DNA from 2 places in the Metabacillus indicus genome. Region 1 is predicted to be linked to the other one. Evidence: predicted binding sites of a transcription regulator. Region 1 holds the regulator's gene; the other holds the start of a gene.

Region 1 (7,294 bases):
CAAGCTTTCTCGCTTCATCCATGGAAAGCTCAATCACCTTTTTAGCTCGGGGAGTATAGTGTATCGTCTGTGAAATTTCCTGTCCTCTGCCGATGAGGCTCTCCACTTCTTTTTGAATTTTATCTGATCCAAGGCCAAGAGCTGTCAGCGCTTTTGCAGCGATGCCCTCACCTTCTCTAACAAGACCGAGAAGAATATGCTCTGTGCCGATATTGTTATGTCCAAGACGGACGGCTTCCTCTTGTGCTAATGCAAGAACCTTCTGAGCGCGTTCAGTAAATCTTCCAAACATCATTCTTCATCATCCTCCATCCTTCTGACCATTTCAAGGTTTAGTCTTTCTCTGATTAATGAAGCCCTTCTAATGTCCCGTTCATCCGGGCGCAATGCCCCTCCGGAGTACTGCTGGAGAAATCCCGGCTGAGTCAGGATCATCAGCTCATTTAAAATATTTCTGGAAATATCTTTGATGATATTTAAATCAATTCCCAGTCTCACATCTGATAAACATTTTGCTGCTTCTTTGGATTCAATGATCCTGCTGTATGTCAGCGTGCCCAGGGATCTGAACACACGGTCCTCAAGCGGCACCTGCGACGTTTTATATAAAGCCTCCCGTGCAGAGCGCTCTTTTTCAATCAGCTGGTGCACCACACTCAGCAGATCTTCTGCAATATCATCCTCAGACTTGCCGAGAGTAATCTGATTGGAAATCTGAAAGATGTTACCTAATGCTTCGCTGCCTTCCCCGTAAATTCCTCTAACAACCAGACCTAATTGATTAATAGCCGGAATAATTCTGTTCATCTGCTGTGTGAGCACAAGAGCCGGCAAGTGCATCATCACCGACGCCCTCAGCCCTGTTCCCACATTTGTCGGGCAGCTTGTTAAGTATCCTCTTTGTTCATCAAACGCATAATCAACCGAACCTTCCATCCAGTCATCAAGCCTGCTCGCTGCTTTTAAGGCTTCTTTCAGCTGCAGACCTGGATACAGACACTGAATGCGAATATGATCCTCTTCATTCAGCATGATGCTGACCTCTTCATTCTCAGACAGCAAACACGCGCCGAACGAAGAATCCTCTGCTAAATTCGGACTGATTAAATGCTTTTCGACGAGCACCCTTTTTTGAATAGGCTGCAAATCATCCATGCGAAGCATTTCAAGCTTGCCGATCTCATCTACGCTTCTATCGGCAAACGTCTCTTCAAAAAGAGAGAGAATTCCCTGCAGCTCTTCATTCGAAGCAAAAGTCGGAAACCTGTACTTCTCAATGTTTCTTGCCAGTCTGACACGGCTGCTGAGAACAATGTCTGAATCTGGCCCATCCTTGCTCATCCAGGCACTCATCGCCTGGTTAATAAACTGCTGAAGTGACATATCAGGATTCACCCCCTCTGGAACTTTTTAACGAAAGTTCAAGCGAACGGATCTCATCCCTAATTTCAGCAGCCTTTTCAAACTCTTCCTGCTGAATTTGTTCTTTTAGATTCTGTTTTAATAACTCTATTCGTTTGCGGATGTGAATGCTACCGCCAATTCGCTCTGGAATCTTTCCCGCATGCACCGTATTGCCGCTGTGAACTCTTCTTAAAATCGGGTTAATTTGATCTTTAAACGTCCGGTAGCACTCGGAACATCCAAACCGCCCCACTTTTGTAAACTGCTGGAACGTCATCTCGCAGCCGGGACACTGCAGAACTTCATTTTTTTTAAAAACATCCTGCTTTGACTCGGAAACGGATGTATTCATGTTCAAAAGGCCTGCCAGCAAGTTATTAATAGAAAATCCCGTGCTGGTGTCAATGAACATGGAACTGTTGTTCTGCGCACACTTATCACAAATATGAACCTCAGTTTTTTCCCCGTTTACAACCTTCGTAAAATGAAATGTTGCCGGTCTCTCATTGCATTCCTGGCATATCAAGTCTGTCACCTGCTCTCATCGATATTTCAAGGAAGTCAGCATGGCCTTTATCATTCTTGCCCGCAATTCATCCCTGTGCGGCAGTTCAATATATAAAACGGATCTGTCAATCACACTCAGCATGATCTTTGCTTCCCGTTCTGAAATCACATCTTCACTTACAAGCCTTAAAATGAGATCTTCAGCAGATGACTGCGAGATCCGCCTGTCAATAATGCCCATAATCTGATCAATTAAATGCGCAGCATCATTCGATTTCACCTTAATGATCCGAATGTAGCCGCCGCCTCCCCTTTTGCTCTCTACGATATATCCTCTTTCAATCGTAAAACGGGTATTGATGACATAATTGATCTGTGAAGGCACACACTGAAACTTATCCGCAATTTCGCTTCTTTTGATTTCGACGATCTCCTTGCCGCTAGTCGTAAGCACCTGCTTCAAATACTGTTCAATGACATCCGAGATGTTACGCACTCCGCCTCCCCCTAACTTGACTTTGACTATATTTGACTTTAACACTAATATAAAACGAACGAACCTTTTTTTCAACTCATAACTGCTCATCTATCTATTTCCATTATTAACGGCAGTGAAACGTTTTTAAACAGAATTTGCCGCATTATTTTAATTGGGAAGAGTAATTAAGGGAAGGTGGAGGAAGGATAATACTTTATGTATACGTCAGGAATCGGTAATGATGAGCTGTTTTTCTGACCGGGATCCATTAAACGCAGCTTTTCTGTGCAAGAATAAAAAGTATGCGGCAAGGGGCAATTCGTTAGAAGGATAAGTTTCCAGCGGGAATTGCTATGGTATTCACATGCATGCCTGCTCTGTAATTGTTTTGCGGTTTTGAAGGGTATGTTTTGAGAGTTTGCTTACCCTCGGATATCGATTTACAGTTTGGGAGGGTACGATTCGGGCATTTGCTTACCCTCTGATATCGTTTTACAGTTTCACAGGGTACGATTCCCCATTTGTTTGCACTAATTAATCCTGCATTCCTTCAGAACAACAAAAAAGACAGCATCTCTGCTGTCCTTTTTTCTGCGTGCCTGGCAACGTCCTACTCTCACAGGGGGAAACCCCCAACTACCATCGGCGCTAAAGAGCTTAACTTCCGTGTTCGGCATGGGAACGGGTGTGACCTCTTTGCCATCATCACCAGACAATATGCATTTTTGTTGAAAGAGTTATTCTTTCAAAACTGAGTAACGTTTGATAACAAGATTCACGTGCAATTTACGCTTAGTTAGACTGTGGTTAAGTCCTCGAACGATTAGTATCTGTCAGCTCCACACGTCACCGCGCTTCCACCTCAGACCTATCAACCTGATCATCTTTCAGGGTTCTTACTCACAAATGTGATGGGAAATCTCATCTTGAGGGGGGCTTCATGCTTAGATGCTTTCAGCACTTATCCCTTCCGCACATAGCTACCCAGCGATGCCTTTGGCAAGACAACTGGTACACCAGCGGTGCGTCCATCCCGGTCCTCTCGTACTAAGGACAGCTCCTCTCAAATTTCCTGCGCCCACGACGGATAGGGACCGAACTGTCTCACGACGTTCTGAACCCAGCTCGCGTACCGCTTTAATGGGCGAACAGCCCAACCCTTGGGACCGACTACAGCCCCAGGATGCGATGAGCCGACATCGAGGTGCCAAACCTCCCCGTCGATGTGGACTCTTGGGGGAGATAAGCCTGTTATCCCCGGGGTAGCTTTTATCCGTTGAGCGATGGCCCTTCCATGCGGAACCACCGGATCACTAAGCCCGACTTTCGTCCCTGCTCGACTTGTAGGTCTCGCAGTCAAGCTCCCTTGTGCCTTTACACTCTGCGAATGATTTCCAACCATTCTGAGGGAACCTTTGGGCGCCTCCGTTACATTTTAGGAGGCGACCGCCCCAGTCAAACTGCCCGCCTGACACTGTCTCCCAGCCCGGTAAGGGCTGCGGGTTAGAATTTCAATACAGCAAGGGTAGTATCCCACCAATGCCTCCACCGAAGCTTGCGCTCCGGCTTCCAAGGCTCCTACCTATCCTGTACAAGCTGTACCAAAATTCAATATCAGGCTGCAGTAAAGCTCCACGGGGTCTTTCCGTCCTGTCGCGGGTAACCTGCATCTTCACAGGTACTATAATTTCACCGAGTCTCTCGTTGAGACAGTGCCCAGATCGTTACGCCTTTCGTGCGGGTCGGAACTTACCCGACAAGGAATTTCGCTACCTTAGGACCGTTATAGTTACGGCCGCCGTTTACTGGGGCTTCGGTTCAAAGCTTCGCTTGCGCTAACCTCTCCCCTTAACCTTCCAGCACCGGGCAGGCGTCAGCCCCTATACTTCGCCTTGCGGCTTCGCAGAGACCTGTGTTTTTGCTAAACAGTCGCCTGGGCCTATTCACTGCGGCTTTTCAGGGCTATTCACCCTAAAAAGCACCCCTTCTCCCGAAGTTACGGGGTCATTTTGCCGAGTTCCTTAACGAGAGTTCTCTCGCTCACCTTAGGATTCTCTCCTCGCCTACCTGTGTCGGTTTGCGGTACGGGCACCTCTCACCTCGCTAGAGGCTTTTCTTGGCAGTGTGGAATCAGGAACTTCGGTACTAAATTTCCCTCGCCATCACAGCTCAGCCTTATATGGGAAGCGGATTTGCCTACTTCCCGGCCTAACTGCTTGGACGCGCATATCCAACAGCGCGCTTGCCCTATCCTCCTGCGTCCCCCCATTGCTCAAATGGTGAGGAGGTGGTACAGGAATATCAACCTGTTGTCCATCGCCTACGCCTTTCGGCCTCGGCTTAGGTCCCGACTAACCCTGAGCGGACGAGCCTTCCTCAGGAAACCTTAGGCATTCGGTGGAGGGGATTCTCACCCCTCTTTCGCTACTCATACCGGCATTCTCACTTCTAAGCGCTCCACCAGTCCTTCCGGTCTGGCTTCGACGCCCTTAGAACGCTCTCCTACCACTGTTCGTAAGAACAGTCCGCAGCTTCGGTGATACGTTTAGCCCCGGTACATTTTCGGCGCAGAGTCACTCGACCAGTGAGCTATTACGCACTCTTTAAATGGTGGCTGCTTCTAAGCCAACATCCTGGTTGTCTAAGCAACTCCACATCCTTTTCCACTTAACGTATACTTTGGGACCTTAGCTGGCGGTCTGGGCTGTTTCCCTCTTGACTACGGATCTTATCACTCGCAGTCTGACTCCCGAGGAGCAAGTCTTTGGCATTCGGAGTTTGACTGAATTCGGTAACCCGATGAGGGCCCCTAGTCCAATCAGTGCTCTACCTCCAAGACTCTCATACTCGAGGCTAGCCCTAAAGCTATTTCGGAGAGAACCAGCTATCTCCAAGTTCGATTGGAATTTCTCCGCTACCCACACCTCATCCCCGCACTTTTCAACGTGCGTGGGTTCGGGCCTCCATTCAGTGTTACCTGAACTTCACCCTGGACATGGGTAGATCACCTGGTTTCGGGTCTACGACCACGTACTAATTCGCCCTATTCAGACTCGCTTTCGCTGCGGCTCCGTCTCATCAACTTAACCTTGCACGGGATCGTAACTCGCCGGTTCATTCTACAAAAGGCACGCCATCACCCGTTAACGGGCTCTGACTACTTGTAAGCACACGGTTTCAGGATCTTTTCACTCCCCTTCCGGGGTGCTTTTCACCTTTCCCTCACGGTACTGGTTCACTATCGGTCACTAGGTAGTATTTAGCCTTGGGAGATGGTCCTCCCGGATTCCGACGGGATTTCACGTGTCCCGCCGTACTCAGGATCCACTCTGGAGGGAACGAAGTTTCGACTACAGGGTTTTTACCTTCTATGACAGGCCTTTCCAGGCCGCTTCATCTACCCCGTTCCTTTGTAACTCCGTATAGAGTGTCCTACAACCCCAAGAGGCAAGCCTCTTGGTTTGGGCTGATTCCGTTTCGCTCGCCGCTACTTGGGAAATCGCATTTGCTTTCTCTTCCTCCGGGTACTTAGATGTTTCAGTTCCCCGGGTCTGCCTTCAGTACCCTATGTATTCAGGTAAAGATACTGTTCCATTACGAACAGTGGGTTTCCCCATTCGGAAATCTCTGGATCAAAGCTTACTTACAGCTCCCCAAAGCATATCGGTGTTAGTCCCGTCCTTCATCGGCTCCTAGTGCCAAGGCATCCACCGTGCGCCCTTCATAACTTAACCAAAATTGGTCAATCGTTTGTTTAGACTGTAAAGTCTAAGAAAATCACTATGGTAAGCGTAAATCTCAGTGAATTACTTGTTATCAATTACGTTATCCAGTTTTCAAAGAACAACCGGCAGATCAGAAATGATCGCCTTCTTTCATATAGAGAGAATGATCTCTCAAAACTAAACAAAAACCAAAAGCGACCTCATATCCTTAGAAAGGAGGTGATCCAGCCGCACCTTCCGATACGGCTACCTTGTTACGACTTCACCCCAATCATCTACCCCACCTTAGGCGGCTGGCTCCTTGCGGTTACCCCACCGACTTCGGGTGTTGCAAACTCTCGTGGTGTGACGGGCGGTGTGTACAAGGCCCGGGAACGTATTCACCGCGGCATGCTGATCCGCGATTACTAGCGATTCCAGCTTCATGCAGGCGAGTTGCAGCCTGCAATCCGAACTGAGAATGGTTTTATGGGATTGGCTAAACCTCGCGGTCTCGCAGCCCTTTGTACCATCCATTGTAGCACGTGTGTAGCCCAGGTCATAAGGGGCATGATGATTTGACGTCATCCCCACCTTCCTCCGGTTTGTCACCGGCAGTCACCTTAGAGTGCCCAACTGAATGCTGGCAACTAAGATCAAGGGTTGCGCTCGTTGCGGGACTTAACCCAACATCTCACGACACGAGCTGACGACAACCATGCACCACCTGTCACTTTGTCCCCCGAAGGGGAACCTTCTATCTCTAGAAGTGGCAAAGGATGTCAAGACCTGGTAAGGTTCTTCGCGTTGCTTCGAATTAAACCACATGCTCCACCGCTTGTGCGGGCCCCCGTCAATTCCTTTGAGTTTCAGTCTTGCGACCGTACTCCCCAGGCGGAGTGCTTAATGCGTTAGCTGCAGCACTAAAGGGCGGAAACCCTCTAACACTTAGCACTCATCGTTTACGGCGTGGACTACCAGGGTATCTAATCCTGTTCGCTCCCCACGCTTTCGCGCCTCAGCGTCAGTTACAGACCAGAGAGTCGCCTTCGCCACTGGTGTTCCTCCACATCTCTACGCATTTCACCGCTACACGTGGAATTCCACTCTCCTCTTCTGCACTCAAGTTTCCCAGTTTCCAATGACCCTCCCCGGTTGAGCCGGGGGCTTTCACATCAGACTTAAGAAACCGCCTGCGCGC
Region 2 (7,294 bases), 580 kb from region 1:
GCAGAATTATTGGCGGTCTCGTGTGCAACAATAAAGAGCGGCCCGGACAGACCTGTTCCCGGTCTCGAGTTTCCAATTCGTATATAGCGCTGCTCAATCTGATATTTATCAGAAACACTCACTTTTATCACTCCTTTATATAGTAGATGATAGAGTGAGAGCTTTGGGAAAGGCTGTTAACCTGAGGCATGCGCCTGTTTTGGGGAAAAATCTAGTTTGTGACCGCGAGGCAGACAAGTTTGTGCTAGTTTTGAATGTCCGGTGTTAAAATTCCAATAAAAAAAGAGCTGCTCCCATAAGGAACAGCTCTCCTGCAATTTGACGCGCTCGAGAGGATTCGAACCTCCGACAGACGTGGTACCGGAAACCACCGCTCTATCCAACTGAGCTACGAGCGCACGTATTAGCCAGTAGCGCTATTATACGACAAAACCGCTGCCTGTTTCAAGCGTTATTTTTCTTCGTATCACGAAAGCCGCCTATTTCATGTACTCTCAAAATATACAGTGTGCATCTTCTGTTGTATGATTAGAAAAACAGGCTTCATCACAGCGGTATAAAGGGTAAAGGGCTTATAGACAGAAGCAGCTGAATAAAGGAGATTAAACACTATGACTGACCGCTATTCAATAAATGTTAACGGTTCCTCTTTCGATTGGGATTTAAAGCAGGCAGCCTATCACTTCGAAGGAGATGAAGTCGTTTTATTCTGGATCAACACGGCCTTCAAAACATTCCTTGATTCAATTGAAGAGATCTCTGGAGAAAATGCCGCAAGACTGGTTCTTGAAACAGCCGGCTATCGCACAGGTGAAATTGTCAGCGACTTTTACAAGCGTTCAATCGGAAAAACAGAGGATATTTTGAAGAGCCTGCCGAATACATATGTTACAGCCGGTTGGGGCAGGACCACGATTGATGTCCTGTCTTATGACGAATGCAGAGCTGTAGTCAGAATTGAAAACGGCTGGGAGTATAAGGTGAACAAAGCTCAGGGCAAAACGGTGGAAGGCTCGTTTCTGGCCGGTCACTGGGCCGGTGTATTAAGCGGCCTGTTTGGGAAAACGGTCTGGTACAGAGTGCTGAAAAGCCAGACAAGCGGAGATCCGTATTCAGAATTTGAATTTTCACCTTCCGGAATCACTCCGCAGCGGAATATCCGCTCCCTGATTCAGGAGCAGGAAAGGGCTGACGTGCTTGCGCTGGAACAAAGTGTTGCTAAGCGGACCGCCGATCTTGTTGATCTTGTGAAAGAGATTTCTTCACCAATTATCCCGGTTCTGGACAACATCATCGTCCTTGCGATGATTGGAAGATACGACGAAGCGAGGGCTGAGGAACTTTTAACAAAAACTCTCTCAAACCTGCCAGAGTATAAAGCGACGTTTCTCATTCTGGATCTGACTGCTATCTCTCAAGTGGACGAGTTTACAATTGACTTGCTTCAAAAGCTTGTTCAGGCTTCCGCGCTTCTTGGAACATCGTGCATTTTAGTTGGCATTTCTCCTGAGCTAAGCATGAAAATTGTCAGCTCACGGTATCAGATGCAGAACATTCCCTGCCTCTCTACGCTGAAACACGGCATTCACTACGCCCTGGCGCAGGAAGGACTGCATATTTCAAGAAAATAGTACCCTCTTCTTCTCAATCGTTTGAAAAAAAGAAAAATTGGGTAACATGGTTACAGTCACTAGCTCTGACATATACATAAGAGGGGCCTTAAACATGCTCAGGCGGCAGCGTTTCGTTTGACCTTTATTGACCTTAGTTGTATGATGAGAGTACATAAATTTACCTTTACTTTAAAGGAGGAAATACGATGAATTTAATTCCTACAGTTATTGAACAGACAAACCGCGGTGAACGTGCATATGACATTTACTCACGTCTTCTAAAAGACCGCATCATCATGCTTGGAAGCGGAATTGATGATAACGTTGCAAACTCAATCGTTTCTCAGCTTTTATTCTTAGAAGCAGAAGATCCAGAGAAAGACATTTCTATCTACATCAACAGCCCTGGCGGATCCATCACTGCCGGTATGGCCATTTACGATACAATGCAGTTCATCAAGCCGCAAGTATCAACAATCTGCATCGGTATGGCAGCTTCTATGGGAGCATTCCTTCTTGCAGCAGGTGCCAAAGGCAAGCGTTATGCCCTTCCAAACTCTGAAGTCATGATCCATCAGCCACTTGGAGGAGCGCAAGGCCAGGCTACGGAAATTGAGATCGCTGCAAAACGCATCCTTTTCCTTCGCGACAAGCTTAATCAGATCCTTGCAGACCGCACTGGCCAGCCGATTGAAGTCATCGCGCGCGACACAGACCGCGACAACTTCATGACAGCAGAGCGTGCCCTTGAGTACGGCTTGATTGACAAAGTCATGGACCGCAATACATTAGCAGACAAAAAATAAGAAGTGCAAAAAGAACGGCATCCTGCCGTTCTTTTTTTATTTAGATTTTACATATGAACGCTAAATACCTCTTTTTCTAGTAAGATCTTGGGCATTTGGCAGTTGATTTACTGTCTGGATCTGTTCAGCAGCTAAATCAGGCACCTGCGCAGTCCGGATTAACAGAGATCAGTGCGTTACATCCAACAATCAGTGCAATACTTCCAACTTCGAGTATTTTACAACCAACTTAGATTGCGTATCTACCAACTTTCCCTGATTTACGACCAACTCTCCATACGAACGCAAACTACCTCTTTTTCTAGCAAGATCTTGGGCATTTAGCAGTTGATTTGCTCCACTGGACCAGGCCAGGCACCTGCAGCTAAACTTGCACCATAAAAAAAACGGCCCAAAGGCCGTTTTTATGCTTCCTGCTTTACGTATTCTGTTAAAACTTCGAGTGCTTCGTTTTCGTCGTGGCCTTCTGCAATCAGTGTTACGGTCGATCCTGAGCTGATGGCAAGGCTCATGAGCCCCATGATGCTTTTGGCGTTAACCTTTTTCCCATCCTTCTCAAGGAAGATATCTGATGCGTACCTGTTGGCCTCTTGTACAAATAATGCTGCGGGACGTGCTTGTAAGCCTGTTTTCAAACGAACTTCGACCTGTTTTTGAGCCATGTAAATCCCCTCTGCTTTCCCCTTTTATTTGATTGTTACCGGCTGGCCGTTTCTAAGCTGTTCTGCAATTTCGTCCAATTTTCTCAGGCGGTGGTTTATGCCTGATTTGCTGATTTTGCCGCTCGAAACCATTTCCCCGAGCTCTTTCAGCGTGACATCCTGATACTCTACCCGCAGCCTTGCAATTTCGCTTAATTTATCAGGCAGAGCTTCAAGACCCATTTTTTCATCAATGAATTTAATATTTTCAACCTGGCGGATTGCAGCGCCAATTGTTTTATTTAAGTTAGCGGTTTCACAATTGACGAGCCTGTTTACGGAGTTTCTCATATCCCTCACAATGCGTACATCCTCAAAACGCAGCAGCGCCTGATGGCCTCCAATGATACTCAAAAACTCGGAGATTTTTTCCGCTTCCTTTAGATAGGTGATATACCCCTTTTTCCGCTCAAGTGTTTTGCTGTTCAGGTTAAAAACATTCATCAGCTCGCACAGTGCATCATTATGCTCTTTGTACAGAGAGAAAATTTCCAGATGATACGAGGATGTCTCAGGATTATTCACTGAACCTCCAGCAAGGAACGCCCCTCTGATATACGATCTTCTGCAGCACTTCTTTTTAACGAGATCTTCTGAAATACTTCTAATAAAGGTGAAATTCTCCCCAAGGATGCTTAAATCCTCCAAAATTTCACGGGCTTTTTCTATCAGCCGAACGATATAGACATTATTCTTTTTCAAACGCATTTTTTTCCGGACAAGCAGTTCAACAGAAACGTCATACTGCTTTTTTAAGAGAGTATAAATTCTTCTGGCTATTGCTGCATTTTCAGTCTGAATATCTAGAATCAATTTTCGATTCGAAAAAGAAAGAGAGCCATTCATCCGGATGAGTGCAGACAGTTCTGCTTTTAAACAACATGGTTTAAGTTCTATGTTAGTCAGTTCTTTTTTTGTTTCAGAAGCAAAAGACATCGTTCTGCACCCTCCAATCAGTATGAATGCATTCGTTTGCACTCTTTATTTTTTTGCCGTTTTCCGCGGATTAGCAAGAAAGGCTCCGCGGAAAGCCTGGGTCTTATCAAGTAATCATCTCATACAGGAGCTTTGCTACCTTTACGGTGTCATGCCGGATGACGTTATTTTCATAGGAGACAATCTTATCGTGGACAATTTCAAGTCCCAGTTCACGGAGTGCCTCTATATCATAGTTTACCGGTTTTGCCAGTTCTTCTGCATATAATGCTTTCATCATATCAGGAATCACTTCATCATTCACTAAAATTGTATCGATGAATGGGCATTTCATGTGATCGTTCAGTGCTTTTACATGATCGGATGCTGTGTAATCAAGGGTTTCACCGGCCTGTGTCATCACATTGCAGATATACACTTTTTTGGCTTTAGCCTTGCATACCTCATCACCGATTTTTGGCACGAGCAGATTCGGCAGAATGCTTGTATATAGACTTCCCGGTCCTATGAGAATGAGGTCTGCCTTCCGGATGACGTCAATTGCTTCGTCGAGGGGCTCAATCGTTTCGGGTGAAAGAAAGACCCGTTTGATTTTTTTCCCCGAGTAAGGAATTTTTGATTCTCCGGAGACGATGGTGCCATCTTCCATCTCTGCATGGAGTACAACGCTCTTGTTCGCAGCCGGAAGGACTTTTCCCCGGACATTCAGCACCTTGCTCATCTCGGTGACCGCGTGGAAGAAATCTCCCGTGATGTTCGTCATGGCGGCAAGAATCAGGTTCCCAAGAGAGTGCCCTGTCAGGCTGTTGCCTTTATTGAAGCGGTGCTGAAACAAATTTTCAACAAGGGGTTCCACATCTGAGAGCGCAGCTAACACATTGCGTATGTCACCTGGCGGCGGAATACTTAGTTCATCGCGGAGCCGGCCAGAGCTTCCGCCGTCATCTGCTACAGTCACAATCGCTGTAATATCCACAGGGTATACCTTTAAGCCCCGCAGAAGGACAGATAAACCGGTTCCTCCGCCGATGATGACTACATTTGGCCGTTTAGAAGGAGCTGTCATTAATGACGGCTTCTGCGCTCAATATCACGGTGTGATACGTGCGTCTGGTAATCGTTTTTGTAATGCTTCGCAATGTGTTCCGCCAATGTGACCGAACGGTGCTGTCCGCCTGTGCACCCGATCGCAATTACAAGCTGGCTCTTGCCTTCCCGCTTGTAGTAAGGCAGCATGAACGTCAGCAGATCAAGCACTTTTTCAAGGAACTTCTGCGTTTCCGTCCACTTAAGAACATAAGAGGACACTTCCTCTTCAAGTCCTGTTTTTGGCCTCATATGGTCGATATAGTGGGGATTTGGCAGGAATCTGACATCAAAAACCAGATCCGCATCAATCGGCACTCCGTATTTAAAACCAAATGAAAGCACATTGACCGAGAAGGTATGCTCGGCATCTTCCGCAAACTGCTTCAGAATTTTTTCTCTGAGTTCGCGCGGCTTCAGTTGTGATGTATCAAAAATAAGCTGTGCACGGCCTTTCAGTTCCTCAAGCAGCTCCCGCTCATTTTTGATGCCTTCAAGCGGCAGACCTGTCGTTGCAAGCGGATGGGATCTCCGTGTCTCCTTGTAGCGTGTCACAAGAGTTGCATCCTTTGCATCGAGGAACAGGATCTGCGGGCTGATCCACGTTGTCTCAGCTATATCATCAAGCGCCTGAAACAGGCTTTCAAAAAACTCTCTTCCCCTGAGGTCCATTACAAGGGCAACTTTGTTCATCTTTGATCCCGATTCTTTCATCAGTTCAAGGAATTTAGGCAGCAGCGTCGGCGGAAGGTTATCCACGCAGAAATAGCCAAGATCTTCAAAGCTCTGAATCGCTACTGTTTTTCCAGCTCCGGACATGCCTGTAATAATGACCATTTTAATGTCCTGAACACTGCCTGTACTCATTTTGATTGCCTCCTCTCACATTCTCGGTTAAGTATATCTTGTATGTCTAAGCAGACTACTGCGGATCCAGGCGGTAGGCAAGCAGCTCAAAATCAGGAGTATATGTGAATGTGCCGTAGATTAAGCCCGCCCCCTTCATCATGAATTCAAGAATATGATGATCTCCTGGAGCCATCGGAAGCTCTGCGACTTCTTCAAGTGAATGCCACTTCAGCTTTCCTTCTTCGGACTGGTCCACATTTTCGCCTGTAAATTCAGTAGCGAAAAACGTGAACATCATCCATTCGGAAACAATTTCATTTCCTTCTTTAATAATAAAGGTAAAAATGCCTTTGATTTTTGGGTTTTTTAAATATATGCCTGTTTCTTCGCGATATTCCCGTATGACAGTGTCTTTAATTGATTCACCCTGCTCCATTTTTCCGCCGGGTGCCACCCACCATCCTCTTCTCGGTTTTTGCAGGAGAAGAATTTTATCGTCCTGTACTAATACGCAATTCGTCACTCTTTGCAAAACTCTTCACCTCTGGATTTAATCGGCAGGCCGTCATTGTTTTTCTCACCTTTTATTATACTATTTTGCGCACAGCCCCACAATGAACGGGGGCTCCAGGCACCATTTTATTTTCTTGTTTTCTGCTGGAAATAGCACTTATGTATATATACGGCTTGTACGAAGGAATGTTTCAGTTTTTTGGACAAAAAAAAGGAGTACGGGAAAGGGCGCCCGTACTCAAAAAATATTTATAAAAGGGGGTCAATTACTATTTATATAGTACCCCATAATTATTTCAGTGGTGTTACAGGAGAGTTAAAACAGAGTTACGTTTTCATGAACTTGTTTAAAGCTTTAACGTTTTATTAGTTTGCCGCTTTAATTTTTTCCATCAGTTCTTCTACGTAATGCTGTGCACTCTGGGCTGCAATAGATCCATCGCCTGTTGCTGTAACAATTTGACGAAGGGATTTTTCACGGATATCGCCTGCTGCAAAAATACCCGGCACCTTTGTTTCCATGCGGTCGTTTGTTTCAATATAGCCCTCTTCGTTTGTAATGCCGATCGCCTGGAATGGTTTAGAAAGCGGCAGCATGCCGATGTAGATGAACACGCCGTCTGTTTTCATTTCTGTTTCTTCACCGGTTTCCGTATTAACAAGGGTGGCACTTCCTACCTTGCCGTCTTTTTCATTGATTTCTTTCACCGTATGATTCCAGATGAAATCAACCTTTTCGTTATCAAACGCGCGCTGCTGCAGAATCTTCTGCGCTCGGAGCTCATCACGT

The links. The regulator CtsR, encoded in region 1, represses protease genes until heat stress. The targets are predictions, from matches to a motif close to ATGGTCAATAAAGGTCAAACA.
Region 2: clpP (ATP-dependent Clp endopeptidase proteolytic subunit ClpP) is a predicted target of CtsR. The motif match lies at 1,746-1,766, and genes of this name have one in related genera.

Annotation. Positions count from the first base shown of each region.
Region 1 covers NZ_CP176757.1:105,899-113,192, reverse strand. The annotation lists gene clpC (ATP-dependent protease ATP-binding subunit ClpC) at 1-295, opposite strand, end outside; gene ACK1LH_RS00600 (protein arginine kinase) at 292-1,383, opposite strand; gene ACK1LH_RS00595 (UvrB/UvrC motif-containing protein) at 1,385-1,930, opposite strand; gene ACK1LH_RS00590 (CtsR family transcriptional regulator) at 1,946-2,407, opposite strand; rRNA gene rrf (5S ribosomal RNA) at 2,987-3,102, opposite strand; rRNA gene ACK1LH_RS00580 (23S ribosomal RNA) at 3,193-6,123, opposite strand; rRNA gene ACK1LH_RS00575 (16S ribosomal RNA) at 6,327-7,294, opposite strand, start outside.
Region 2 covers NZ_CP176757.1:3,672,025-3,679,318, forward strand. The annotation lists partial or broken gene ACK1LH_RS18770 (N-acetylmuramoyl-L-alanine amidase family protein) at 1-122, opposite strand, end outside; tRNA gene ACK1LH_RS18775 (tRNA-Arg) at 323-398, opposite strand; gene ACK1LH_RS18780 (STAS domain-containing protein) at 612-1,631, shown strand; gene clpP (ATP-dependent Clp endopeptidase proteolytic subunit ClpP) at 1,820-2,419, shown strand; gene ACK1LH_RS18790 (HPr family phosphocarrier protein) at 2,824-3,081, opposite strand; gene whiA (DNA-binding protein WhiA) at 3,106-4,056, opposite strand; gene ACK1LH_RS18800 (gluconeogenesis factor YvcK family protein) at 4,163-5,122, opposite strand; gene rapZ (RNase adapter RapZ) at 5,122-6,009, opposite strand; gene ACK1LH_RS18810 (8-oxo-dGTP diphosphatase) at 6,065-6,523, opposite strand; gene trxB (thioredoxin-disulfide reductase) at 6,871-7,294, opposite strand, start outside.